DNA from 4 places in the Hahella aquimaris genome. Region 3 is predicted to be linked to each of the others. Evidence: predicted binding sites of a transcription regulator. Region 3 holds the regulator's gene; each other region holds the start of a gene.
The links. Region 3 encodes FNR, which switches genes on or off when oxygen is low (the NO sensors DNR and NnrR bind a similar motif). Its sites were predicted from a motif close to TTGATNTANATCAA; they were not measured.
Positions count from the first base shown of each region.

Region 1: the regulator FNR is predicted to act here: its motif matches at 3,476-3,489, upstream of O5O45_RS15155 (CbbQ/NirQ/NorQ/GpvN family protein).
Region 2: the regulator FNR is predicted to act here: its motif matches at 3,525-3,538, upstream of O5O45_RS07540 (nitrate reductase subunit alpha).
Region 4: the regulator FNR is predicted to act here: its motif matches at 3,561-3,574, upstream of O5O45_RS07370 (Hsp20/alpha crystallin family protein).

Region 1 covers NZ_CP132203.1:3,421,068-3,428,389, forward strand. Annotated here, with positions in the region: gene O5O45_RS15135 (nitric oxide reductase activation protein NorD) at 1-232, opposite strand, end outside; gene O5O45_RS15140 (cbb3-type cytochrome c oxidase subunit I) at 243-1,628, opposite strand; gene O5O45_RS15145 (c-type cytochrome) at 1,653-2,093, opposite strand; gene O5O45_RS15150 (hypothetical protein) at 2,190-2,543, opposite strand; gene O5O45_RS15155 (CbbQ/NirQ/NorQ/GpvN family protein) at 2,568-3,362, opposite strand; gene O5O45_RS15160 (c-type cytochrome) at 3,563-3,871, shown strand; gene O5O45_RS15165 (cytochrome D1 domain-containing protein) at 3,996-5,762, shown strand; gene O5O45_RS15170 (c-type cytochrome) at 5,831-6,193, shown strand; gene O5O45_RS15175 (cytochrome D1 domain-containing protein) at 6,190-7,322, shown strand, end outside.
Region 2 covers NZ_CP132203.1:1,595,270-1,602,591, forward strand. Annotated here, with positions in the region: gene O5O45_RS07530 (hypothetical protein) at 1-801, opposite strand, end outside; gene O5O45_RS07535 (HAMP domain-containing protein) at 1,487-3,349, opposite strand; gene O5O45_RS07540 (nitrate reductase subunit alpha) at 3,644-7,322, shown strand, end outside.
Region 3 covers NZ_CP132203.1:4,014,485-4,021,806, forward strand. Annotated here, with positions in the region: gene O5O45_RS17750 (substrate-binding periplasmic protein) at 1-610, shown strand, start outside; gene O5O45_RS17755 (lysophospholipid acyltransferase family protein) at 618-1,391, opposite strand; gene O5O45_RS17760 (hypothetical protein) at 1,652-2,668, shown strand; gene fnr (fumarate/nitrate reduction transcriptional regulator Fnr) at 2,813-3,592, shown strand; gene O5O45_RS17770 (SDR family oxidoreductase) at 3,589-4,506, opposite strand; gene alr (alanine racemase) at 4,661-5,785, opposite strand; gene dnaB (replicative DNA helicase) at 5,785-7,212, opposite strand.
Region 4 covers NZ_CP132203.1:1,553,373-1,560,694, reverse strand. Annotated here, with positions in the region: gene O5O45_RS07380 (L,D-transpeptidase family protein) at 1-690, opposite strand, end outside; gene ftsH (ATP-dependent zinc metalloprotease FtsH) at 1,006-2,865, shown strand; gene O5O45_RS07370 (Hsp20/alpha crystallin family protein) at 2,897-3,436, opposite strand; gene O5O45_RS07365 (hypothetical protein) at 3,719-4,405, opposite strand; gene O5O45_RS07360 (macro domain-containing protein) at 4,535-5,116, opposite strand; gene O5O45_RS07355 (hypothetical protein) at 5,203-5,529, opposite strand; gene O5O45_RS07350 (hypothetical protein) at 5,593-6,216, opposite strand; gene O5O45_RS07345 (TfoX/Sxy family protein) at 6,355-6,663, shown strand; gene O5O45_RS07340 (GNAT family N-acetyltransferase) at 6,773-7,264, opposite strand; gene O5O45_RS07335 (rhodanese-like domain-containing protein) at 7,257-7,322, opposite strand, start outside.

The DNA of each region.
Region 1 (7,322 bases), 590 kb from region 3:
GACGTCGATGACTGCCCGCCACGCGACGCCAGAATGAGCGCGGCAATGTCACGGGGCGCTCGGCGGCGGCCTCGATGCGCACCGCGCGCTCGCCGCCGAGGGCGCGGTACAGAACGCCGACCTCCTTACGCATCTGGGTCAAGGTCACCGCCGCCTCCTGAAAGCGGTCGTCCGCATAACGGGTTACCGCCCGATGCCAAAGGCCTCCCACCCACTCTTCCACTTCGAACATAGCGACTGGCTCAGGTGGATTGGGCTTGCGGACCTTTTACAAAGAAGCTGGCGAAGTAGCAGACCAGCCCCACCAGGAACACCAGCCCCGCGCCTTCCCGCAACCAGTAGAAAACGGCGATTTTTTCCTGGGTCACCATAAACGGCAGCGCTCCCGCCGCCTCAGGAATACGCTGCAGCCATACTTGCAGAATGCCGGCGCCAGTCAAAAACAGCGTAATAAACACCATCGCGACGGTCATCAACCAGAACCCCCACATTTCCACGACCTGTGAGCGATTGCTGTTGCCCTCCGTGCGTCCGCTCAATATCGGCATTGCATAAGAAATAATGGTCAGCACGATCATCGCGTAAGCCCCATAAAACGCCATATGGCCATGGGCGGCGGTAATCTGGGAGCCATGAGTGTAATAATTGACTGGCGCCAGCGTATGCAAGAAGCCCCAGACGCCCGCCCCCAGAAACGCCATCACCGCTGTTCCCATCGCCCAAAGGGTGGCGGCTTTGTTGGGATGCGCCCGACGTCGACGATTGACCATATTGAAGGCGAAAATGGTCATGGCGAAGAACGGCAATGGCTCCAGTGCGGAGAAAACGCCGCCCAGCCAGTGCCAATAGGGTTCCGGTCCAATCCAGTAGTAATGATGGCCAGTGCCGATAATGCCAGTGATCAGCGCCATGCCGATAATCACGTATAACCATTTTTCGATCACCTCTCGATCCACGCCGGTCACCCGGATCAGTACAAAAGCGAGAATCGAGCCCATGATCAGTTCCCAAACGCCTTCCACCCAGAGGTGCACCACCCACCACCAGAAATATTTGTCCAGGGCCAGATTGCTGGGATTGTAGAAGGAGAACAGAAACATCACCGCCAGCCCCACCAGCCCGGTCATCAACACCACATTGATCGCCGTTTTGCGGCCTTTGAGCAGGGTCATGCCCACGTTATACAGAAAGCCGAGGCACACGATCACAATGCCCACTTTGGTCAGCGTGGGCTGTTCCAGAAACTCCCGCCCCATGGTAGGAAAGAACTTGTTGCCGGTGATCTCCGCCAGCTTGGCGTATGGGACCATGAGATAGCCCAGAATCGTCAGCACGCCGGCCGTGGCGAAGACCCAGAATAAGATCAACGCCAGTTTGGGACTGTACAACTCAGTTTCGCACTCTTCCGGGACCAGAAAATAGGTCGCGCCCATAAACCCGAACAACAGCCACACAATGAGCAGATTGGTATGCACCATGCGGGCGACGTTGAAAGGAATCTCGGGAAATAAAAAGTCCCCGATCACATATTGCAGGCCCAGGATCAATCCAAACAGGATCTGCCCGGCGAACAGGATCAGGGCGAAAATAAAGTAGGGTTTGGCTACCGCCTGTGACTGGTATTTCATGCCTTTTTCTCCGTGCTGTCCCACTTAGCCTTCAATATTGGGCGGCCAATTGTTGTCATCGATTTTGGAGGTCCATTTGAGGAACTCCGCCAGATCCTCCACCTGCTCGTCACTCAGGTTGAATTGCGGCATTTTGCGACGCCCGGGAACATCCAGCGGCTGCGCCGCCATCCAGGCTTTCAGAAACGCAGTGAAGGCCTGTTCGCCGCCGCGGCGATCGAACACGTTGGCCAGCTCCGGCGCAAAATACGCGCCCTCGCCCATCAACGTATGGCATCCAATACAGTTATTTTCTTCCCAAATTTCCTTCCCTCTGGCCACCGCCTCAGTCAGCTGATCCCGATGATCACGCTGCGGTAGGGCCTGGGTGGTTTGATAGGTCAATGCGAGAAACAGCAGAATAAAAAACAGACTGCCGCCGTAGTAAATATTACGGGCGGCGCTCTTACTGAATTTTTCCGGCATGGCTTGCTCCCTGACAAGGTTGATGATGAGGCTGAAGCCCGGTGCGCCGGACTTCGAGGTAAACTTGGCTGTGTTACGGCGACAATGGAAAGCGCTTCACTCTCGCCCCCGAACAAACAGCGGACGACCGGCGTTTTCGCGGGTCAGCGCATACACGCCCCAGATTACGCAGGCGCCGTGCGTCGCCACCCAATACACAATGACCAAAGTGACGGTGATCGGCCCCCTGTCGCTCAACCACAAAACGACCAGCGGAATGACCACCAGCAGAGCGCCATTGATAAGCCCGCCAACCAGTGCAGTCATCTGCGCCGCCAACAACGCCGCAGGCGCGCTCCGACGACGACTGCGCCAGTACCAGCCGAACAGAATCAAAAACGATGCTCCCGGCAGCGCCAGCAGGTTCACCAGGTACAAAATATGCGGCCATAAATAAGCTCGCTGCGACATGGGATCATCCATCAGAAATCCCGGTCAGTCCCTGCCGAAGTGAATATCGACCACCTGAAGCAAGGCGCGAAGCGTCTCTGCATCGTCGGTCAACGGCTCCACCAGGCAGGCCCGGCAGGCGTGCGCAGGATCCACGCCGCTGGCCATCAAACGCGCGGCGTAAATCAGTAAACGGGTGGACGCCGCTTCTTCCAGATCATGTTGCTCCAGACGCCGCAAAGCCGCTCCCACATCAACAATGCGCCGCGCCAACGGGGAACTGACGCCGCCCTCTTTTTCCACGATCAGGGCTTCCAGTTCCGGCGCGGGGTAGCTCAGGCTGACGCCGACAAAACGCTGCCGGGTGCTGGGCTTCATCCCTTTGAGTGCGTTCTGATAGCCGGGGTTGTAGGAGACCACCAGCATGAAGCCCGGCGCGGCCTGCAACTGTTCGCCAGTGCGGTCGATGGGCAGGATGCGGCGATCATCGGCCAGTGGATGCAATACCACAGTGGTGTCCTTACGCGCCTCCACCACTTCGTCCAGATAACACAACCCGCCTTCCCGCACCGCCCGGGTCAAAGGGCCGTCCTGCCAAAAGGCCCCGTCTCCGCCGATCAAATGGCGCCCCACCAGGTCCGAAGCGGTCAGGTCGTCGTGACAGGCGACGGTGTATAGACGCCGGCTCAATCGATGGGCCATGTGCTGCACAAAGCGGGTTTTGCCACATCCGGTCGGTCCCTTGATCAGCACTGGCAAACCGTGACTGTAGGCTTTTTCAAACAGCTCGATTTCACCGCCTTGGGGAAGGTAGAAAGGGGCGTCCTGAGGTGCGTTCATAGGTTGACGATCCTGTGCTTGGTCCTGTCCGATCTCTGTTTTTTACCCTACCCGAAACCGGTTTTCGCTCATGTACCCACGATGGGGTATTTGCCCTTGCCGCTCGCAAAACATTGATCCTCATCAACTTTGCCCGGCCGCCGCTGACCTACTCTCGTTGCGCTCAAGGAAATTCACCCAGCAGCAAAAAGGGGACAGCCATGGGAAAATTCAAACCTGCAACGTTAGTGTGTTTAGTCGCCGCCTTCCTGTCAGGAAACGCTCTCGCCGGAGATGCAACGGCAGGTAAGGCGAAGGCCGCCACCTGCGCCGGTTGCCACGGTGCGGAAGGAGTCAGCGGCAACGGCTTATGGCCGAATCTGGCCGGACAGAAAGAGGGATATCTGGTCAAGCAAATGAAGGATTTTCGCGACGGCAAACGCAACGACCCGATGATGTCCAGCATGGCCAAGCCATTGTCGGACGACGACATCGCCAACCTCGCCGCCTACTACAGCCAACTCAAATAGGAGTCTTCACCACCTGAATCTTCGTTAAAAAAGCGCCGTAGTTTCGCAAGGCGCGTCCGGGATCGGACGGTTTTGCGTCAGTAAAGAATCGAAATAGCAAGACTCTGATGAGAAGGACAGTGCTATGCATACAGACAGCGCTCCAAAACGCAGCCAACGCTCGCCGTCCAGGCCATTGCGCCTGCGTTACTCCACCCTTTCCCTCGCCCTGGTCGCCGGCTTATCGAGCCATGCCTGGGCGGACACTAAAAGCGACCTTGTTAATTCCCCTCCCGGACAATACGAAAGCGCCCCCACGGCGATGACCGGGGAAGGCCTGCGCATTGTGCGTTCTCCCGGCGCCCCAGACCTCACGGAAGAAGAGTTCCAGAAAGCGACGCGCATTTACTTCGAGCGCTGCGCCGGTTGCCACGGCGTACTGCGTAAAGGCGCCACTGGCAAGCCTCTGACGCCGGACATTACGCAGGCCAAAGGATTGGACTATCTGGAAGCCTTCATCAACTATGGCTCCCCCGCCGGCATGCCGAACTGGGGAACTTCCGGCGACTTCACCGCCGATGAAGTCAAACTCATGGCGAAATTCGTGCAACATGAACCGCCACAGCCGCCGGAGTGGGGAATGGCGGAGATGAAGAACAGCTGGAAAGTCCTGATCAAGCCGGAAGATCGTCCCACCAAGCAGCTCAATGCGCTCAACCTGAAAAACCTGTTCTCCGTCACCCTGCGGGACGCCGGTCAGGTGGCGTTGATTGATGGCGACAGCAAAAACATCGTAACGATTATAAAAACCGGCTACGCCGTACACATTTCACGTTTGTCGTCCTCTGGACGCTACCTGTTCGTCATCGGACGCGACGCCAAGGTCAATATGATCGATCTATGGATGAAAACCCCGGCTACGGTGGCGGAAATCAAAGTCGGCCTGGAAGCGCGCTCCGTGGAGACGTCTAAATACAAAGGGTTTGAAGACACCTACGCGATCGCCGGCGCCTATTGGCCGCCGCAGTATGTGATCATGGACGGTGAAACCATGGAGCCGCTGAAAATCGTCTCCACTCGCGGCATGACGGTGGATACCCAGGAGTATCACCCCGAGCCGAGAGTCGCCGCCATTGTGGCGTCCCATGAAAAGCCCGAGTTCATCGTTAACGTCAAGGAAACCGGCAAAATCCTGCTGGTCAACTACGAAGACATCAACGCCCTGAAAGTCACCACTATTGATGCAGCGCGCTTCCTGCACGACGGCGGCTGGGACAGAACCCATCGCTATTTCCTTACCGCCGCCAATCAGTCCAACAAAGTGGCGGTCATCGATTCCAAAGACGGCGCGTTGGAGGCGTTGATCGATGTCGGCGCCATTCCTCACCCTGGACGCGGCGCCAACTTCACGGACGCCAAATTCGGGCCGGTCTGGGCCACCAGCCACCTTGGCGACGGCAGCATCGCCGTGATCGGGACGGACCCGGATAAGCATGGCGATTACGCCTGGAAACAGGTGCGCTCGCTGTCCGCCCAAGGCGGCGGATCGTTGTTCATCAAGACGCATCCAAACTCCAAACACCTGTACGTGGATACGCCCCTGAACCCGGACGCCAATATCAGCCAGTCGGTGGCGGTATTCGACCTCAGCGATATCGAGGCCAAATACAAGGTGCTGCCTATCGCCCAATGGGCGGAGCTGGGCGATGGCCCCAAACGCGTGGTGCAGCCCGAGTTCAACGAAGCTGGCGATGAAGTCTGGTTCTCGGTATGGAACGGCAAGGAACAGGAATCCGCCATCGTCGTGGTGGACGACAAAACGCTCGCTCTGAAAACCGTCATCAAGGACCCGCGACTGGTGACGCCGACAGGCAAGTTCAACGTGTACAACACCCAACACGATATTTACTGATTCATGACCAGGAGAACGCGCTCGCGACGAGACCGCCTCGCGCGAGCGGCGTCGGGATGTACCCACTCATGAGAAAACCGGTAATCGTCATCGCAGGCGCATTGGCGCTGCTAATCGCCTGCGCTTCGCCATTCGTCCGCGCTGTGGACGACAACCACAGCGCGGCGCAATTACGCAATCTGGTGCGCCAGGATTGCGGTTCCTGCCATGGCCTTACCTTGCAAGGCGGGCTGGGACCTTCGTTACGCCCGCAACCTATGCAAGCGTTAGGCGTGGACGCCATCCGCCTCATCATTGCCGACGGCAAACCGGACACCGCCATGCCGCCCTGGCGCGATCTGCTGACGGAGCAGGACATTCGCCAAATCGCTCAAGGCCTGCTGAGCGGCGCTTACATCAGCGACAACCATAGCACTCAGGAAAGCCCATGAAAGAGAAGCCCCCCCATCTGTGGTTATTCCAACGCCTTACCCTGCTGCTGATTATCATGGGACTTGGCGCCTGCGCGCACTTCGACGCACGTGATGATGCGAGGTACCAGGGCGGCACGGGAGACCTTGGCCTGATCATCGAACGCACCGAAGGCAGCGTCCTGCTGATCAACACCAGTCAACGCCAGGTGATCCAACGCATTTCAGGGCTTGGCGACCTTTCCCACGCATCCATTGTCTACTCCCGTGATCAACGGTTTGGCTATGTGTTCGGTCGCGATGGCGGCCTCAGCAAAGTGGACCTGTTACGCGGCGCAGTGGTGAAACGCGTCATCCAGGCCGGCAACAGCATCGGCGGCGCTATCAGCCAGAATGGCGCTTATGTCGCCGTCTCCAACTATGATCCCGGAGGGGTGAATATTTTCAACAGCGAAGACCTGGCGCTGGTGGCGAGTATTCCATCCACATCACTCCTTAAAGACGGCGTCGCCAAAGGATCAAAAACCGTCGGGCTGGTGGATGCGCCGAATAACCGTTTTGTCGTCAGTCTGTTCGACAGCGACGAAGTCTGGATACTGGACATGACGGATAGCGACCCGGCGCCCGGTTTACAACCGCAGATCGCCAAGTTCACGGCGATTGGCCGCCAACCTTACGACGCCTTGATTACCCCCGAGGGCCGCTATTATCTCGCCGGATTATTTGGCGATAACGGCATGGCCAAGCTCGACTTATGGCGACCACAGGAGGGAGTCACGCGCATCATGCCGACCTATGGTCCAGGCGAGCAGCGCTTGCCGGTCTACAAAATGCCTCACCTGGAAGGATGGACTCAGGCTGGCCGCTACCTGTTCGCTCCCGGCGTGGGTCATCACGAAGTCATCGTGATTGATTCCTACGACTGGCGCATCGTGCGTCGCATCCCCACTTACAGTCAGCCTGTATTCGTGATGGCGCAGCCGGATGCCCGCAGAGTCTGGGTCAACTTCGCCCATCCGGATAACGACCGGGTGCAAGTCATCGATGTGGACAGCCTGCAGGTCATTAACACAATAGAAGCCGGAAAAGCCGTGTTGCATATGGCCTTTACGCCGAAAGGCGACCAACTCTGGATTTCACTGCGCGACGA
Region 2 (7,322 bases), 2.4 Mb from region 3:
TGACAGCAGCCCCATGAAGATCACGGTCGCTTTGTCAGGGTATCTGACGGTTACCGATATCAGAGTGATAAAAAGCCAGCCGCACAGCAGACTGATGAAGACATAGCGTACCCGATCCGCCAGAAGCGCCTCGCGAGCATTGACGTCGCCCAGGGCGCCTTTGACGGTTTGCGCCCAGCGGCTCAGGCTGCTGCACAACCAGAATATATTGAAAACCGGTATCGCCATCAGCCAGGCCATGTATTTGGGCGAATGCGGGCGCTTGCTTTCAGGAATAACCCGCCACTGAACGTATGTCATCAACATCAGTGAAACCAGTGAATAAGCGGTGGCGAACAGGTAAGCGATCAGGACGTAGATCAGCTCTTCACTTGAGCCATACATGAATGTGGACTTTTCCGAGAAAGCCAGAATGCTGGTGTATACGCCCATGACGCTGGCCGCCGCGAGTAGAGTAAGAGTGAAGCCTCCTAATGCCTTGGTAGAGTCCCTCAACCTGTCTACGCCTTCTTTCTTGAAAAGCAAAAAGCCGATGAGGGCGATAATCATCCCTTGTTGGAAACCCGCGCCAATCGCTGAATACAAGCCGAAAATGAACCTGTTGTCGCTCGTATCCAAATAAAAGGTGAAGGGGAAAAGCCAGTAATAAAATGCGCTCACAATCATACAAACCGCCAGGGCGACGACCAGCGCGCTGCTTCGGAAGTAGCGCAGCAAAATGATGGCGGCGAGGCTATTAAAGGTAACTGGGAAAAGATTCTGCGCCGTAAGCTTGGCGAACTCCACGAATGTCATATCCATAATGGCGGGCTTTCTATAGTAATGGGTTTCTTAATGATAGCCGGCGAGGATAAACGATAGCGTTATCAAAATAAAATTTCGCAAGCCTGTCATAGAGTTGTGAAAAAAATCGGAGGCGTAGACTGATCAGTGAAGAGATAAGAATGGGGGAGTTTAAAATTGCGGGGGCCAGAAAAACAAAAAGCGCAATATCCATATTGCGCCTTTTCCATTTGATGCTTCCTTTTGCCGGTTCCAGCGGCTCTTTTGCTATCCTTGCTGCAGTCCTTTGCGGGCTTTCCTTGCCGCGTTTTCGCATCCGTTGTGGCTATATTAGCCATGGCTTGGTAGGGAGGATAGACGACATATCTGCATTGCTTGTAGGATATCTCGCACACCCTGGCGTCCCGCCTGTTCATCCCTCAATCCTTCATCCCATCCAGCCCCGGTGTCCTTGCCTGCTGTTGTCTGACTCCATTCAGTCGACGCGTCCGAGCTCCACAAAGAAAAAGACGCAACGTTCCATGCTGCGTCTTCCGTGTCAGATGCTTCCTTTGATGCCTATTTCCGTCGGCGTTGGTCGTCCTTGTTGCTTCCTTGCTTCATGTCCTTATGTGTCAGCGCATCCTCTTGCTGCCTATATTAGGGTGGGAAGGGGTAGGAAAATAGACGCGATGTCTGCATTGCGTGTGAGATATTTCCTACATTATTCGGCGTATGAGATTCTACGCTCCTGCACGTAACTGGGCGTGAAGCTGAAAAGCACGCCGGTGCCGCCTTCCGGCATGCGCTGAATAGACAGTTCACCGTGCAGATTGCGGGTGCGCTCGCGCATAATGGCGAGGCCATAGTGGTTAAGTTTTTCCGGATCCTCGGGAATGCCGACGCCATTGTCAGTGATGGCCAATGTAACTTTTTTCATTGGATCCGAATGCAGCGACACCATCACCAGATTACCCTGAGAATGACGGACGGCGTTCTGCAGCGCCTCCCGCGTTATTTGCAGCAAATGAATTTCTTCATTGGGGGAAAAGGGAATGTCTTCCACCCGATAATCCAGCACGATTTTGACGTTTGTGCTTTGCTCGGTCAGTTGCTCGACGGTGTGTAAAATAGCCGCATGCAGGCCTTTCTCGGAAATGCTCAGGCGGAATGTGGTGAGCAGCTCGCGCAGCTGGCGATAGGCGGAGGTGATGCCTTCCTTCAGCTCAGCGGTAATACCGTCAATCTGTTCGTCTTCCACTTGTTTGGATTGCAAGGCGCGAGTGAGGCGCGCCACCTGTATCTTCAGGTAAGAAAGGCTTTGAGCCAGTGAGTCGTGCAGCTCTCGGGCGATAACGTTGCGCTCGTTCATCAGAGATACCCGCCGCTCCTGGTCGCCCTGATTTTTCAAACTCAGGGCGATCGCCACCTGATCGGCGAAGGATTGCAGCAACTGATGTTGCCAGCCTTCCAAAAACTGGCTGTTGCGCAGAGAGCAGACGATGACGCCATATTGCACGCCTTCCTTGATCAGCGGGTAGCGCACTTGCACTTCATCGTTCTCTCGGCAGACTTGTGCTTTTTCCACCATGCATTTTTCGCATTCCTGGCGCTGGCAGGTCGAAGGCAACTCCACCATGTAATCGTTGCGGATGTGTTCATAGGGAATCACCGCTTCAGGGGTTTTCAGGCACAGTTCGACGCCGCCGACGGCGGTAATGCTGGTGAGTTCCTCCAACCAGGCCTGAAAATCAATGTTCTCATGAGTTTTCTCACTGACCTCCCGGGCCAGGTGGTAGAGAAAGTTCAAGGAGTCGTTGCTGCGTTTCAATGCCTGGGTTTTGTTTTTGACTCGCGTCTCCAGCGACTCGTACATCTCCGATAGCGCAGCGCTCATTTGATTGAAGGTCTCCGCCAGCAAGCCCAATTCGTCGTCGTTCTTCACTTCCAGGCGATCACTGAAATCGCCGCGCGCGATTTTGCGGGCGTTTTGCGTCAGGCTGCGCAAAGGCAGCTCGACGTGATGATGGAGAATGAGCAGAGAGAAGCTGACCAGGGCGAAAGTGAGAAACAGGGCGCTGATTTGTATCAGGCGCAGGTTCTCGATGCGATCTTCCGCGCGGATTTGATAAAGCTGCACCAGATTGTCTATCTCATCGACAAACTTGTCGATCTTCTCGCCCAGCTCGTCCGCAATGCGGTGGTCCGGATTGCGGGCGTAGGTGGCGATAAAGCCACTGACATCTTTCTCCCAGCTCTCCCGAACCTGCAGGAACTGATGATGCAGCTCCGAAGAGTCGTCTTTCATGGCTTCCGCCACCAGCACAGGATTCTCGATGCGTTCTGCGAACTGGCGGGCCAGCGTCGCCACAAAGTCCGACGACGGCGCATCCAGGGACAGCAGTCGCGCCTGCATGCGGTAGCTCTGCATGCGCAGGGAGCCGGCGATATTCACCGCCTCGGCGTCTTTTTCCGCCGACTCGGAGATAAAGAAAGACGCCAGCATGGTGATCATCGCCAGCGACACCATGGCGATCATCAGGGCGCCCATACGGAAGATCAGTGACTTCTGGAATCGCGCAATCATCGTTTCAAACTCCTTCCAGGGGGGAGTACTACCAAAGAACCGAGACCTGTCGTTAGCTCAATCAATCTATGCTTCCAATGTATAACTTATTGAAAAATATGAACAACGCTTTTTTCGCCTCTACCCCCTAAGAGGTAGGCGCCAGAGGATACTGACGCGTCCCCCAAAAACCGCTTTGATTTGCATCAATTATAGTCCCCCGGGCTCTCCTAGAATGAATTTGAAATTAAAAAAACGACCTGTCTCTAACGCTGTGCTCCATGCTTCGAAGCAGGTTCTGATGAGGAGTCCGACATGAGCCATTTTCTGGATAGACTGCAGTTTTTCAAACGCAAAGGAGAGACTTTCGCGGATGGACACGGCGCCACCACCAAAGACGATCGTAGCTGGGAAGACGGTTATCGCCGTCGTTGGCAACACGATAAAATTGTGCGCTCCACTCATGGGGTGAATTGCACCGGGTCCTGTAGCTGGAAGATCTACGTCAAAGACGGTCTGGTGACCTGGGAAACCCAGCAGACCGACTATCCTCGCACGCGTCCGGACCTCCCCAATCATGAACCCAGAGGGTGTCCGCGGGGCGCCAGTTATTCCTGGTACATCTACAGCGCTAACCGGCTTAAGTATCCCAAGATCAGACAAAGCCTGATAAAGCTGTGGCGCGAAGCGAAGCAAAGGCACGACGACCCCGTCGACGCCTGGGAAAGCATTGTTGAAGATCCGGCCAAGGCCAAGTCTTACAAGCAACGCCGTGGTTTGGGCGGATTCGTGCGCAGTTCATGGGATGAGGTCAACGAGATTATCGCCGCCGCAAACGTTTATACCGCGAAGCGTTATGGTCCAGACCGTATCTCCGGGTTTTCGCCGATTCCCGCCATGTCGATGGTCTCTTACGCCGCTGGCTCCCGTTATTTGTCACTGATCGGCGGTAACTGTCTGAGTTTTTACGACTGGTATTGCGATTTGCCGCCGGCGTCCCCGCAAATCTGGGGCGAGCAGACCGACGTGCCGGAAGCGGCGGACTGGTACAACTCCAATTACATCATCGCCTGGGGCTCCAACGTGCCGCAGACGCGTACCCCGGACGCCCACTTCCTGACTGAAGTGCGTTACAAAGGAACCAAGACCTGCGTCATCACCTCGGACTATTCCGAGTGCTCCAAGTTTGGCGATACCTGGCTGGCGCCTAAACAAGGAACCGATTCCGCGCTGGCCATGGCGTTTGGTCATGTGATTCTGAAGGATTTCCATATCGATAATCCCAGCGAATACTTCACTGATTACGTGCGCCGCTACACCGACATGCCCATGTTGGTCATGCTGGAAGAGCATGATGGTTACTATGTTCAGGGGCGTTTCCTGCGCGCCTCAGATCTGGCCGGTAATCTAGGGCAGGATAATAACCCGGAATGGAAAACCATCGCCGTCAACGAAGCTTCTGGTGAGTTGGTGTCGCCTACTGGGTCAGTAGGATACCGCTGGGGCGAGCAGGGCAAATGGAACATTCAGCAACTGGACGGCAAATCCGGCGCGGAAGTCAAACTGGCGCTCAGTCTGAAAAATATCAGCGATGAAATCGCGCCAGTGGCGTTTCCCTATTTTGGCGGGCAAGAGCATGAGTACGACTACTTCCAGCACACCGATCACGATGAACTGCTGATCCGCAAAGTGCCGGTGAAGCACGTACAGCTGGCGGACGGCTCTACCGTAAAAGTCGCCTGCGTGTTCGACCTGACGGTGGCTAACTATGGCGTCGACAACGGCTATAACGACCCGGCGTGCGCCAAGGACTATTCCGACGATATTCCCTATACGCCGGCCTGGCAGGAAAAAATCACCGGCGTTCCGCAGGCGGACGTGATCCGCGTGGCGCGTGAGTTCGCCCGCAATGCGGATAAAACCCACGGCCGCTCTATGGTCATCGTCGGGGCTGCGCTGAACCACTGGTATCACATGGACATGAACTACCGCGGCCTGATCAATATGCTGATGCTGTGCGGATGCGTCGGTCAAAGCGGCGGCGGTTGGGCGCACTATGTGGGACAGGAGAAGCTGCGGCCTCAGTGCGGCTGGCTGCCTCTGGCGTTTGGCCTGGATTGGCAGCGTCCGCCCCGGCAGATGAACGGCACCTCCTTCTTTTATAACCATGCCGACCAATGGCGTTATGAAAAACTGCAGATGACGGAAGTGGTGTCGCCTCTCGCAGACAAAGGCAAATGGAGCGCCTCCATCATTGATTACAATACCCGCGCCGAGCGTATGGGCTGGCTGCCGTCTGCGCCGCAACTGGGTATGAACCCGTTGATGCTGACCAAAGAAGCGGCGGTGGAGGGCATGGACCCGAAAGATTACGCCGTCAAACTGTTGAAAGAAGGGCAACTGAAGTTCGCCTGCGAGGACCCGGACAACCCACAGAACTATCCCCGCAACATGTTTATCTGGCGCAGCAACCTGCTGGGCTCCTCCGGCAAAGGCCATGAGTACATGCTGCGGCACCTGTTGGGAACCAAACACGGTCTGCTGGGCAAAGATCTCGGGGAAATGGGCGAAACCAAGCCAGATGACGTGATTTGGCGTGACGAAGCGCCGGAAGGCAAGGTGGATCTGCTGGTGACGCTGGATTTTCGTATGTCCACTACCTGCCTGTATTCCGACATCGTGCTACCCACGGCGACTTGGTACGAAAAGGACGATCTGAATACGTCAGACATGCACCCCTTCATTCATCCTCTGTCCAAAGCGGTGGATCCGGTATGGGAAGCGCGCAGCGACTGGGACATTTTCAAAGGCATCGCCAAGCAATTTTCAGTTGCGGCGCAAGGCCATCTGGGCGTGGAAAAAGACTTGGTGACTGTGCCGATTCTGCACGACACTCCGGCTGAAATCGCCCAGCCGTTTGGCGTTAAACACTGGTGGAAAGGGGAGTGCGACCTGATTCCCGGCAAGACGGCGCCCAACATGGTCGTAGTGGAGCGGGATTACCCCAACACCTACAATCGCTTCACCTCCATCGGTCCGTTGCTGGACAAACTGGGCAACGGCGGCAAAGGCATCAACTGGGATACCAAAGAGGAAGTGGCGTTCCTCGCCAAACTAAACCTGACGCACGACGAGGACAGCGCCCGCGGCGGTCGCCCCAAAATCGAAAGCGCCATCGACGCGGCGGAAGTGATTCTGTCCCTGGCGCCGGAGACCAATGGTCATGTGGCGGTAAAAGCCTGGGAAGCGCTTGGGCGCGCTACCGGTCTTGATCATACCCATCTGGCGCGGCCGAAAGAGGAAGAGAAAATCCGCTTCCGCGATATCGTGGCGCAGCCCCGCAAGATCATATCCTCGCCCACCTGGTCGGGTCTGGAGGATGAGCATGTGAGCTACAACGCGGGCTACACCAACGTGCACGAGATGATTCCCTGGCGCACCATCACCGGCCGTCAGCAGTTCTATCAGGACCATGAGTGGATGCGTGATTTCGGCGAAACCATGTGCGTATACAAGCCGCCGATCAACCTGAAAACCACCTCGCCGGTGATGAACAGCAAACCCAACGGCAACAAGGAGATCCTGCTCAACTGGATCACGCCGCACCAGAAATGGGGCATTCACAGCACCTATTCAGACAACTTGCTAATGCTGACGCTGTCCCGGGGCGGCCCCATCGTGTGGATGAGCGAAACCGACGCCAAGAAGGCCGGTCTGGAGGATAACGACTGGATCGAGGTGTTCAATGTCAACGGCTCCATCGCCGCACGGGCGGTGGTGTCGCAAAGGGTGCCGGAAGGCATGGCGATGATGTATCACGCCCAGGAGCGGATCATCAATACACCCGGAGCGGAAATGACCCAAACCCGGGGCGGCATCCACAACTCCGTGACCCGGGCGGTCATGAAACCGACCCATATGATCGGTGGCTACGCGCAACAGTCTTACGGCTTTAACTACTACGGCACTGTAGGCTGTAACCGCGATGAATTCG
Region 3 (7,322 bases):
CGAACACAAAGCTGACGCCATCAGCGGCATCAATGTGGATATTGTCAAAGAGCTCTTCAAACGCTCTGGTTATGACTACCGCCTGAAACTCAGAAACTGGAACTACGCTTACAACTTTGCGCAACGCAAGGAGTTCCGCGGCGTATTCGGCACCACGCTGACCGACGCTCGTAAACCACTGTTCAAGTGGGTCGGACCGCTCGCCAAGAACGACTGGGTCTTCTTTGCAAGAAATGACACAACTATCAAAATTAACTCTGTAGAGGACGCCAAGCCTTATCTCATTGGTTGCTATAAGGATGACTCCAGAGCGCAATTTTTGAAGAACAACGGCTTCAACGCTTCAGAGCTGGAAGATGACAGCCTCAACCCCAAGAGACTGCAACAACGACAAGTGGATCTCTGGATCTCCAGCACCGCATCAGGCTACTACTACGCCAAGCTGGCCGGAGTTTCCGATATCAAGCCTATATTTACTATACGAGATACCAGTCTATATCTGGCGATGAACAAGGACACGCCTGACGAGCACATAGAGCACCTCAACAAAGTGCTCGATAAGATGCGTACTGAAGGCTATTTGGACAAAGTTTACTCAAACTACAAATAGAGAGCCTTTACACCTGACTTAAGGCGGCTGAAGTCCGCCTTATCCACTCCTCCATCTCCTTGTGAACTTCGTCGGTAGCTCGACCACTGGTCTCAATGGGAGCGCCTACTTTCACCTTAATCAATCCAGGGCGCTTGCTGATACTGCCTGCCGGCCAACAGTCGCCAGCATTATGCGCAACCGGCAGCAAAGGAACGCCTGCGCTGACCGCCAGCAAAGCGCCGCCCTTGTTGTACTTACCAACCTGCCCGGGACGAACCCGCGTTCCCTCAGGATAGATCACAACCCAATAACCTGACGTCAAACGCTCTTTACCTTGCTTCAGCAACTGTTTAAGCGCCGCCGACGGTTTACTTCGGTCAATAGCGATAGGCTTCAATCTTTTCAGAGCCCAACCAAAAAATGGAATTTTCATTAACTCTTGCTTAAGCACAGTGCATTGAGGACGGAATATTACCCCCAACAAATATGTTTCCCAGGCGCTTTGGTGATTGCTGACAACCACACAACTCGTTTTCGGAATATTCTCCAGCCCCTCAATCTCATAACGTATGCCACAAACAACCCGCGCCCACCAAAGAGCGAACACATTAAACCGAGACACGATGTAATAGCGCTTTTCAAAATTGACGTAAGGACCGACCAACATCCCAAACAAAGAAGTGATGATGACGCCCCAAGCATACCCAATGTAAAAAACGAAAGACCGAAATAGCTGAAATGCCTGCACTTTTGCCCGCCTTTTTTCAATGCCCGCAAAGGATATCAACTCCCCGCCCAAAGCTGCAATGAATGTTATCCCTCAACGCCCCAGAAACCCAATGTTTGAGGGCTTTTGCGACTAAAGTACACCCTCTTAAGCGGCCACCCGCTCACCCCTTGACCAATATCAAGACGCCCTATCGGGAGCTGGATACACTGAACATGGAGAGAGGGGGGATCCACTTGCCAACAAGTGTGACAGCAGGCGCGCGCGCTAAAATCGCCGACCATGATAATCAAACGCGCGCAGGTGTTTTCTTACCTGGTTGGAGACCCAATATGCCAGTTGGAAAGGTTGTCGAACAAACAAAACAAAATGGGGGTAACGATAGCTGGGTCTATTTGCTCAACTCCCCCCCCAAGGAATTCTCCAATGAGAACTGGAGCGTCTTGGACGAGGGAATCTATAACGCAGACTATCGCAACAGCTCCCTGGCTCGATATTACGAAGGCGGATTCGCATTGAGCATTCAGGCGCCTTGTTTTAATACACTCGTTAGCGCGGAAAATTACACCCGCCGACTCCCATCCATGAACGCAAATCTGCAGAAGTACATCGACTATGTCGTCAAGGAAGTGAGGCTACTCAAGCAGAGCCTTCCTATCGGTTGTCAGGTTAAGTACCTGCATTGGTTCGGCGATCTGGTGCGCCAGCTTACTCCCGCAGCGCAAACGCAGGTGATGTACTATTTAGGCCGGGAGTTCAAGCTGAACTTCGGCGCCGATGCCCGCCATGTCATTGAGCTGGACGCCCGCCCAGACTCAGAGGAAGCGCTAGCACTGATCAAGGGATTGGGTTTTAACATCATCTGCATCAATGACCCCGGTGAGTATGCACAGTCCTGCCCTATTGAGGAGCTTAAGGATTGGCTGCAAACCATCAGGGCATTCGACTTCAGAGCCGTTTACCTGCGCCTGAAAGTATCTCCAGCCACCTACCCCACACTGTCCCAGCATCTTGAGGAAATTCTGACGGAAAGACCGCAAGGCATTCTTCTTTCCAGCCATAAGCCAGAATTCGCCAGCACGCCAGGTCTGGAAGCAGCGTTAAAAGATTTCAAGCGACGCATTAAGTCCGCATCGTTTATTCCGATCACACAGGACTTTTTCGCTCTACCCTGGACGGGCTTAATAAGCCAAGGAGTCAGCTGTCTACATGGTGTCGGATTGGGCGCATTCTCTTACACGCCCCATTACCAGTTGCGCAACGCCACACAGCTGGATGACTACTACAAAATCCTCGACAAAAGCGAGCTCCCGGCAAGAGCAATTCGTTACACTCAGACACAGCTGTAACAAAAGGTGAAAGCTATGTAAAAACATTGGCGAGTGTAGGTTTTCCCTGTAAATTTCCTGCTGTGGGGATTTGCTTTTAAACAGCTATTGGCTATCCTAGAAGCCTCTTTAAGCAGTTTCACTCATTCAGCCACGAGGCGACCGATGGAAAGCAAGCATATAGCAACCTCCTCTCCTTTTACCTTACACAGGGGCTGCCATGAATGTAACTTGAGCAAGCTTTGCATTCCTATCGCAGTCGGGGCTGAAGACATTGATCGCCTGGAAGAAATCATTCGCCAAGGGAAGATGCTGAATCGCGGCGAATATATCTTTGAGCAACATACGCCATTCCGCTCCTGTTTCGCAGTTCGCAGCGGCGCAATCAAAACATTCACCGTGTCAGAGGAAGGCGAGGAGCAGGTAACTGGCTTCTACCTGCCTGGCGAGATTATCGGCTTGGACAGCGTCAGCATGGAAAAATATTCCTGCTCCGCCGTCGCCCTTGAGCGCACCAGCGTATGTGAAATTCCTCTGGAAAAGTTTGAAGACCTTGCTTCAGACATCCCCAGCCTACAGCACCATTTTTTCTCATTGATGAGCAAAGAGATCCAGGAAAGCAGGCAGCTCACCATGTTATTGAGCAAAAACTCTGCTGAAGAGCGCATTGCCTCGCTTTTACTATCCCTGTCGACTCGCTTTAGTCGTCGTCGCCTGTCCGGCACAAACTTCAGACTCCCTATGCCTCGCAGTGATATAGGCAACTATTTAGGCTTGGCCGTCGAAACTGTAAGCCGGGTTATTACCCGCTTCCAGAACAATGGCATTATTAAGGTCCAGGGAAGGGAAGTTCAGATATTGCAATTGGAAGAGCTGCAGAAAATTCTTCGCCACGATACCAAGTGTCTGGAACACCAGAAGGAATCAGCCCTTAACGCTCGTTAACGGGTCTCTTCCAAGCAGTTTTTAGCTGGCTTCACGCCGCCGCGCTGCTGACACTGCTCAATCAACGCAGGCAGATAGCGGCGCCAGGGAAGCTGCTTGACGCCGAAAGTGTTGCGCAACTTGATACACCCCAACGCCCCATTTGCGGGAAGCGCCACCCCAGGCAACACGTCAGCGCCTTTTTTCTCAATCAGAGCCTGCAACATTTCTTCCTGACCAAACGCCTGCAGCACAATCGCCTTCAACAATTCATAATGGGTGACAGCTTCAGCGCCGGCATAATGGTAAACGCCCCACACAGAGATATTACAGCTCAACTGCTTGATAACAGCGTCTACGACCCTCGCTACATCATCCACCGCAACGGGAGTCAGTTGCATATCGGTGCTGGCGTTCAGGCGCTTACCTGAAGACAGTGCTGAAAGCATGGTCTGCAGCCAGCCTTGAGCGCCCGCCTCCAGTAACCAACCAACCCTCAAGATCAGATGCTTGCTATAGTTTTCCTGAAACCATTGCTCACTCTGCAACTTTGTCCGCCCATACACAGAAAGAGGACGCCCTTTATTGGCGGAAATATAGGGATTCTTTTTGACACCATCAAAAACAAGATGACTGGAGATGTGAATAATCGGCGCCTTCCATAAACCCGCTACCTCTGCCACCGCCTCGCAAGCGGATACGTTAACTTGGTACGCCAGGTCCGGATGCTGCTCCGCCTTGAACAGATCGCTCATCTCCGCGGCATGAACGACGAAATCCGCTGACGGCATCGCCTTCATTCCCCTCACAATCGCATCGTTGGTCATCAGAAACTGCTCATAGGGAACGCCCTCCACCGCCATGCCGCTCTGCTGCAAACGCTGAGCTATAGCCCTGCCTAATGGCGAATCAATTCCCGTCACACAAACAATCACTCATGTACCCCTTAAATGCTTCTCTTAGCCTTTGGCAACCCCCAGAATGCGGGCCGCACGAAGATATTATGTTAACAATATTGGCTGCTTGATGGGATTTTCGCAAACCCGATACACCGGGCTCTATCCGCATCATTTCGCTTAACGCTGCGCTTTAAATTCCTTCCAAACGATTAAGGTATACCCTGGGAACCCGCGAGGTCATGCCCGTAAATAAAGTATAGGAGATTGTTGACGCATATCCTGCAACCTCATCAGCAGAAACAGCCCCGCCCCACAATTCCACTTCCGACCCAATGCGCGCCTCTGGAATATGAGAAATATCCACCGTCAGCATATCCATTGATACCCGACCGATTATTTTTGTCCGCTTACCACACACTGCAACAGGCGCCCCATTCTGCATCTGCCTTGGATAACCGTCGCCATACCCTACCGCAACTACCCCCATTCTGGTTGGGCCGCTCGCAGTCCAGGCGGCGCCATAGCCAATAGAATCCCCAGCTTGCAGCTCCCGAGTAGCAATCAAGCGCGACTCAAAGGTCATAACTGGCTTCAACCCAAAATCCGCCCCCGTCTTATCAGCCATGGGCGACGCGCCGTACATCGCAATTCCCGGGCGCACCCAATCCAAATGAGTTTCGGGGTATTGCAGCAAGGCTGCCGAATTAGCGGAGGAGTAGCTCCACCTGCCTGATCCCGTCGCCTGCATACCAGCCTGAAACGCCTGCCACTGTTTCTGCTGCAGCAGACTATCCAGCTCATCAGCACATGCAAAGTGAGTCATTAGCCCAATAATAGACAACCCGGGGAACTGCTGCAGCATCTCAACGACGCCAGCTAGCTTATCTAACGACAATCCCAACCGGTTCATACCCGTATTTAACTTGATCCAGGTTTGCATCCTGGCGGAGTTAGGGCCCACCTTACGCAGGGGCGCCACATCAGACAACATGTCCAGTTGCTCCAGGTCATGCACGACCCACTCGATATCACGCCAACGCGTGGAATCGGCCAACTCTTCCGAACTGTAGAAGCCTTCCAACACCAAGAGCGGCGTCGTAACGCCCGCTTCACGCAGACTCACGGCCTCATCGTAGCAGGCCACCGCCAACTTGGGAGCTTCCCCTTTCAGGGCGCGGGCAATTTCCACTGCGCCATGACCGTATGCATCAGCTTTAATTACCGCTGCGCAGCGAGCGTTTTTAGCGATGGAATTCAACAAGCGAATATTGTGACGCAGAGCGTCCAGGTCAATAAGAGCGCGGGATGGACGCATTACTCGTAATCCCCGCCATAATCGTGAGCCAAATCTTCAAACCTGGTGAATTTACCCATAAATGCTAAGCGCACTGTCCCGATGGGGCCGTTACGCTGCTTACCGATAATAATTTCTGCAATACCTTTGTCTGGACTATCCTCGTGATAGACCTCATCCCGGTAGATAAACATGATCAAGTCAGCGTCCTGCTCAATCGCTCCCGATTCTCGCAAGTCGGAGTTAACCGGTCGCTTATTGGGGCGCTGCTCCAAGCTACGGTTAAGCTGGGACAGCGCGACCACAGGACAGTTCAACTCCTTCGCCAACGCTTTTAAGCCCCGCGAAATTTCAGAAATCTCGGCCGTACGCCCCTCCGTCATCCCCGGCACCCTCATCAACTGAAGGTAATCCACCATGATCAAGCCTATTTCGCCATTGTGATCCCGAGCCACTCTTCTCGCCCTGGAGCGCATCTCCGTAGGACTCAACGCCGCCGTGTCGTCAATATATAAGGGCTTATCTTTCAGCATGTTAACGGCTGACGTCAGACGCGGCCAGTCATCTTCATCCAGCTTCCCGCTCCGCACTTTAGTCTGATCAATACGCCCCAAAGAAGACAACATACGCATAACGATAGAGTCGGAAGGCATCTCCATACTGAACACCAAAACAGGCTTGCCACCCAGTATCAGCGCGTTCTCCACCAAGTTCATGGCGAATGTGGTCTTACCCATGGATGGACGACCTGCAACGATAATCAGGTCTGAAGCCTGCATCCCCGAGGTGCGATCATCCAAGTCACGAAATCCTGTAGTAACGCCGGTGATAGCCCCATCCGAGTGGAACAGTTCATCAATTTTCTTCAGTGTCTTCGTTAGAATCGGATTGACCGATTCCGGCCCACCCTGATTGGGCCGCGACTCTGCTATCTGAAAGACCCGCCGCTCTGCGTCGTCCAATACCTCTGTGCTGGTGCGCCCTTCTGTCTGATAGGCTTCGTCGGCGATTTCATTAGCGACGGTGATCAACTGGCGCAATACAGAACGTTCGCGAATGATTTCCGCATAAGCGCGAATATTGGCTGCACTGGGGGTATTTTTGGCCAGCTCACTCAGATAAGCCAGTCCACCCGCAGAACTCAACTCATTGCGATTATCCAGCTCTTCCGAGACAGTGATGGCGTCCAAGGGGCTACCAAGATTCGCCAACCGGGAAATTGAGCCAAATATCAGGCGGTGATCCAAACGATAAAAGTCTTTCGCTGTAATGATGTCGGAAATCTTGTCCCAACTGGCGTTGTCCAGCATCAGACCACCGAGAACGGACTGTTCCGCCTCAATCGAATGGGGCGGCGCTTTTACCACAGAGGAACCAACCAGGGCGGCGTTTGGGCCTTGCCCTTCCGAAGACTTGGTCGAATCTTTACGTATTACTGACTCATTCATAATGACTTGCAGAGCTTTTAAGAGTAGCGCTTATTATCGCTAATTTGCAGGCATGGACAACACGACCATGGTGAAGTCTTGAGAGCATAAAAAAAGGCAGTGCGCATAGA
Region 4 (7,322 bases), 2.5 Mb from region 3:
GTACAACCCCGGCAACCATGCTGGCGCGTTCTGCGGCGGCGCATCCAGAGCGCGCAAGCGGAAGTCGTGAGGAGCGATGATCACATCAATATTGCTCGCCCCCACTCGGTTAGCCAGAATAAACAGATCCTCCACCGCCGGGTCGCCCATCGCCAGGCACCCCACGGATGACGCCTTGCCATGGATAAAAATATCCCCGCCCGGCGACGTTCGCCCTTCCGCCCTCGCGTGCTTGAGATCAAACGGGTTGGGATAGTTCAGTTTCATTGAAAGGTGGAAGCTGCTGTTGGGATTGAAGCCTTCGATGCGGTAAAAGCCCTCCGGCACCTGACGATCGCCTTCACGTAATTTGGGGCCGGCGACGCCGCTGGCGGCCTGGATGGGATAGGCGCTGACCAGAATCTGTACGCCATCCTGCTCCGCCCACAACTCCAATCGCTTCTCCTCCTTGAACGCCAACAGGGTAATGCGCCGCGGCGGATACGTCACGCCCGCCTTGGCGAACGCGGCCTGCAAGCCGGGCTCCACCACAGGGCCGATATTGCGCACCACGTCATCCAGCGTCCGTCGTCCTTTCAAATCCAGGTATAAAGGAACCCAGATCGAGCGGCCAAACTTATAAAAACCAGTGAGAGCCAGTGTCGCCGCCAGCGATACGCCCACCATGACAGTTTTAAACTTTTTCGACATACCGCTCACTTCCGCCTGGCTCCTCATCGGACGCCATCATGATATTTAGCCGCCAGATCATAATGACTCGCGACATCCGCCTCAACTCATTCATCTCACCCCATTCTTCTGGCCTCAACTTTATGCGCGCCGTTAACTCCGAAAATTCCTCCGCGCTGCTATATTCAAAGTGAGGGGCAGTCGCGTTTGCAGGAGCTTGGTCAAACAGCGGCTGTCGCGCCAGCTCTGAGTGGCGACAAGCTGCGCTGCGTCAAAGCGGCGGAGACCTCTATCGATAATGATGAACCACTGAATCAGTGAGTTAACGGACAGCGCATGAGCAATACTGATCCTCAACCACCACAGAAGCTGCCTCTGAACTGGGTTGTGTGGACCCTGGCGATCGCTTTGATGCTTTATTATTTTCCCGCCATGCGCGACCGTCCGGAACCCGCCATTAAACTTCCCTACAGCGAATTCAAGATGCTGTTGCGCGAAGGGCAAATCAGCAGCGTTACCCTGCGCGGCAGTGAGCTTGACGGCAAATTCATCACCCCGCGCATGTTTCCGGAGCAGCGGCGACAATACTCCCGCTTTCTGACTCAGCTGCCGGATTTCGGCAATGAGGCCATATTAGCGGAGCTGGAGGAGCAGAATATTCCGCTGGAAGTGAAAGAAGGCCACGACGCCAGCAGCTCCAAAGTGATTTTGCTGTCCTACCTGCCCTGGATCATGTTCATGGTCATTCTGTTCTGGCTGTCCCGTCGTACGCTCCGTAACTTCTCTGGCCGGGGCGGCGCGTTCGATTTCGACAAGCGGCTGGAGACCCAGTTCGAATGCCAAAAGCCGGACACTACCTTCGACGAGGTTGCCGGACAAAGCAACGCCAAACGGGAAGTACAGGAGCTGGTGGAATACCTGCGCGACCCAGACCGCTTCCACCGCGTGGGAGCCTTGGCGCCGCGGGGCGTCTTGTTAATGGGCCCGCCCGGCACCGGTAAGACGCTGCTGGCCAGAGCCTTGGCCGGAGAGGCGGGCGTCAATTTCTATCCCATGTCCGCCTCTGAGTTTATTGAAGTCTTCGTCGGCGTCGGCGCGTCGCGAGTGCGTCAGTTATTCAAAACCGCCAAAGAGAACGCTCCCAGCATCATTTTTATTGATGAACTGGACAGCGTCGGTCGCACCCGCGGCGCTGGCTATGGCGGCGGCCATGACGAAAGGGAGCAAACCCTGAACCAGATTCTTGCGGAGATGGACGGTTTCGCCGGTCACGACGCCGTCATCGTATTGGCGGCCACTAATCGCCCGGATGTACTGGACCCGGCGTTAATGCGCCCCGGTCGTTTCGACCGTCACGTCACCCTGGATTTGCCGGATCAGGAGGGACGCGTCGCGATTCTCAAGGTTCACGCCAAACGCATCCCCCTGGCGGACGACGTCAATCTCACCCAGATCGCAGCAGGAACGCCGGGCTTCTCCGGCGCAGATCTGAAAAACCTGATAAACGAAGCCGCCATTCAGGCCGCCCGGGAAAATCGGGACCACGTACACAGTCTGGATTTCGATGTCGCCCGGGACAAGATCATCATGGGCGCCGAGCGCACTCTGATTATTCCACCGGATGAGAAGCATCGTCTCGCCGTGCATGAGTCCGGACACACTTTGGTCGCTTATTACCTGCCCAATACCGATCCGCTGTACAAAGTCTCCATTGTCCCCCACGGACGCAGTTTGGGCGGCACCCACCAAATGCCCTTACAGGAACGGCATACATATCCGGAAGAGTATCTGCGCGACAAACTCGCCGTGATGCTGGCGGGTCGTATCGCCGAGCGTGAATTGCTGGGCAGCGTCAGCACCGGGGCTGACGATGACATTCATCAGGCGACGGGGCTCGCCCGCGCCATGGTCAGTCGTTGGGGCATGTCGAAAGAGGTGGGTCCGGTGGATCTGCGCGACAGTGAAGAGCACCCTTTCCTTGGCCGTGAAATGGCCCAGCCGCACCATCACAGCGAGTTTTCAGCGGAAATCATCGACAAGGCCGTGCGCGAACTGCTGATGTCTGCGGAAACCACTGCCGCCGACCTGATTCACACACACCGGGAAAGACTGGACAAACTGGTGTCGCTGCTGGAACGCTCAGAGACGCTGCACAAGGCGCAGATAGACGAATGCCTGCAAACCGGGGCGCCCTAGCGCCCCGGGACCATCCGCTGACGGGAAAACGCTAGTCGTCTTTGATTTCCACTTCCCTGCCCTTCACCGCCACATCGCCGGACTTGGGCACTTTCAACGTCAATACGCCGTTCTTGAAGTTCGCATGCAAACGCTCGCCGTCGGCGTTGTCTGGCAAAGTGAGGATACGCATAAAGCTGCCGTAGCTGCGCTCTACGCAATGATAATCCTCTCTTTTTTCTTCCGACTCATGCTTCTTTTCACCACTGATGGTCAGCCGTTGCCCATCCAAACTGACTTTCACATTCTCTTTGGAGACACCCGGCAGTTCGACGCTGATACTGTAGGACTCCTTGCCCTCTGAAATATCCAGATTGGGCTTCAGCAAGCCCGCCCATTCACGCCCCAAGCCGAACTCGGGCAGTTCGGGGTACTTAAAGGAGTGCAGCATGTCATCGAAAAGGCGATCCATTTCCTGACGGAATCTCGCCATGGGATAGTTACTGGATTGACGCGAACTAACGGGGACTTCGCTTGCGCTCTTACCTTCCTGGTGCAGCCAGTTCCAGGGAGACCATTTCTTCAGATTCATATCGACCTCCTCGCTTCTCTTTCCATGGATAAATGCATTAGCGGTACGGCCCTCAATGAGGGCGCTGACACAAAAATAGTGTAGCGCTGCGAAGCGATCTGGTGTGATGAAGTCAGGTTGAATTTTGATAGAGATCAACTGATTTTTAGTTGATTAATCAATATCAAATCTCGTGTTGAGCGCATTCTTTTATAACGTTCGGGTAAGAAAAAATGCCACTTCCATCCAAGCATTAAAGCCCTCCCGCAAATCAGGCGTCTACGGGAGAACGATTATCCTCATTTATACGAAGGTGTCCGCCACCAACGTCGGCTTGGCGGGATCAAAACGCACGACGCCAGTATGGGCGTCCATGGCGGTGGCGTGGCTGACGACCACCCAACCACTGTTGCGGTAGTACAGAAAGTTAAACGCCACAGGAAGATTAAGGCCAGGCAGATTGTCATTGCCATACTGACTGAAATCGAAGACCGAAATGACGTTGGGCGTCACGGCGCTGATCAGGTTATTGACTCCGACATTGCCGGGATGCTGGTGGTGATAGACGCGAAAGTAAGCGCCACCAAGAGGCGATTCGGTAATGAAGAAGGCGCAACCGTTCATCGCTGCGGTAAACACGAATCGGTGCTGAGGATTATGCCTCGGCACGTCTACAAATCCCGGCAGTCCCGCGCCGTTGACATAGGGACACCAGTAGCCGGTCAACGCGCTGTCATTCGCAGGGTGATCGTGGATCACCGCAAATCTGGATTGCCGTCGGCCACCCACTGGCGTCGCGGCGGGCTGTAAATCGAAACACCCCATTTTTGTGTACGGCAACAGGTCCACTGCGGCCCTTTCAGCCATGGATACGCCCTGCGGATTGTTATTGCGTCTTTGGATATGCTCATCGAACCAGCGATGATTGATCGTATTGTTGTTCAGAAACGCAATGGGATCGCTTATGAACTGGGTATTGCGGTTATCCACGTTACAACTCCTTGATATGGCTGAATATAAGCTCACTGCACAATACAAGTCCAAGCGCCTGGACGCCATCAAACCCGCCATTAAAAATTCATCATGTCGCCGTCATTTTCGGAGCGTTCGGTCAAGCGCCTACTCCAACAGCGCCATATGGTCTTTCACCGCCGCCGCAAGGCCTCCCTGGGTGATATAGCGTCCCTTGACGCACACCTCATACGCTCTACGCATTTGCGTCGCGCATCGATGCGCCGGCATGCGCCCTTCGCCGGTTCCCAGTCCGGGACATAAGAGTGAGCGAATCTGACGGCCGCCCTGTGCGTTCATCTGGTTGTGACGAATCACGGCTTGCAGCACCGCCTTGAAAGCCAGGTAAGCATTAGCGGTTTGCGAAACATCCATAGGAACGCGCATGGTGGGGGCGGAAATGAGGAAAGGAATGCTTTGATGATCAGTCTCAACGACAATGGCCTGTCCAACGGGGATTTCACCAAAGTAGTCAGACTCCAGCGCCTGACGTACTTTCGCTTCCAGTTCCCAGCCAAAGTGCAGACTGTATTTGAGGTCCAGGCCGCCATCCATGTAACCGAAGCTATTGGCGGGACTCACGATGGCGTCGGCGACCTGTTTCAGAATATCGCCGTCGATAACTTCTACATTCGCCAGCCCATCAAACTGGCGCTTCCAAGCGTAAAACAGATCCAGGCTGTACGCCACTAATCGAATGCTAAAAATACAACCTCCTTTAGACGACCCAGTATGGGCCGCAAGGGGGAGAAATGTAGACGATCAGCCGCGACAAGTCACCACAGATTTCCACTCGGCATATTCTCCAGGTCCTTGGCGCGCTTCAGGTGCTCCAGCAAGGCGGACAACTTTTTGTTGACCGCTTTTTCCAGCACCCAGCGTTGTCCGCCATATACAATCACCGGGCAACTGTCCGACCAGTCGTAGACATAACCGCAATGGGAACAAGCGTGGGGCCAACGCACATGGTAAATGGACTCGGGCATCTGGGTCAGATAGTCCCGCAGCTCCGGGTGATCATCGGTGGCTCGCAATACGCCCAACCAGCACTTTTTACAGCGCCACTCTTCCAGCTCAGCTCTGATGGGTTTACTCTTTCTCATGCAAAATACTGTATATAAATACAGCATTAAAGAAAAGTACTTTTTGCTTCCACTGCGTGCTTTCTATTGCAGAATGGCGATCGTATCCCGGCAACGGCGAATGATGTCGAGCTGCATCAGCCGGGCCAGGCGTCCTTCACTGTCCCGTATTTGTTTGCGAAGAAAAATTGGCGCCACCAAAGAAATAAGCACGCCGACCGACGAAACCGCTGGAAAAATCAGCGCAATTTTGTAGGCGGCGGTGTCGCCGGAGAAATGCTGTACGGATTCCGCCAGGGCCCACGCCACCAGAAAAAAAGCGAAGAAGCACAGAGGCAGCGCCCAGCGCGCGGTTTTGTCCCGCTTAATATCCTCTTTGATGCTCTGGGTGCGCTGGTCAAACATCTTGAGCAGGCTCTGCCAGATATCTCTGGCGATGGCTTCCGTATTCACCCGGTTTTCCTGAATGGAGCCGATGCGAAATAATAGCGGGCGCTCAGGTTTGACCTTTTCCAACGCATAAACATCCAAATATTCCAGTCGTCCGCTTTCCGGGCTCACCAGATCAATTTCGCCTCCCGCCAGATTCAATCTGCAGATCACCTGCCCTTTATGTACCGACTGCCCAATCGCGGCGATGGGATAGATAGAACGTACGCGTAACATATCAAGCAGCGTTACATCCGGCAGATGTACAGCTATCTCCATGAACTGGCCTCATTTATAAGCAGCGCTGCGGCGGCATTTCGTTGATCAACGATTCTAATATAGCCCTATTCCTGGGTTCGGGCGAAAAGGTGATAATATGGCTCCGCCGGGCGTCCCGCCTCATTGTTCAGAGACATCATGATTATGCGCCTCAGAGACCTTAAAGGGCTTGGACCCAAGTCAGAAAAAGACCTTATCGCCATCGGCGTCGATACGCCGGAAAAGCTCAGGGAAATCGGTCCGGTCAGAACGTTTCTGAAGTTGAAGCAAGCCAGCGCCGCCAAACCCAGTCTTAACTTTTTATACGCCATGGTCGGCGCCGTGGAAGACCGCCACTGGATGGAAATCGCCAAGTCGGAAAAGACGCGTCTGCTGATGGAGCTTGAGGGCTATCGGGAGTTGGAGGAAATACTGCGCGCGGAAGGATTGAGTCTGGACCAGGATTGACCGGCGGCGCTAGAGATGGGGCATTGCGACGATACAACCCCCCACCCAACCGGAGCGCATCCATGCGCCTGGGAACTCATATGGCGATATGGTCGCCATGTAAATACCGTCATGCGTAACCGGCCAACTTGGAAATATCCGACGCATTGAGGCTGAATATGCGCCAGTTATCCTCGCACTTCGCACCCTGGGAGTGATAAAACATCGCCGCCGGCTCGTTCGTGGTCAGGACATCCCAACGAATCTTGCGCCCCCCTTCACGCAGACACTCCCGCGCCAGCGCCGCCATCAGTTTTCCGCCCAGACCGAGGTAGCGATATTGCTGCTCGATAAACAGCTCCTTGACGTAGATCCAGGGCGTCAGGTCATAAGTGAACGGCAAGCTGTAATACACCAGCATGCCCACCGCCTGGGCATCCGACTCCGCCACATAGACGCCGAAATCGCGATTGACGAATAAGCGGCGCTCCAGCTCCTCCAGGGTGACGGCGAAGTCCTCAGCATAGCCTTCAAACTCAGCCAGTCGCCGCATCATGCCCAACAGGCGCGGTCCGTCCTCCAGACGCGCCGGACGGATGACGCTGGGATTGTCGCTAGGCATCCGCATCCGTCTCCAAAGTGAAGCCCTCATCAATCCATCCCGTCACGCCTCCGATCAT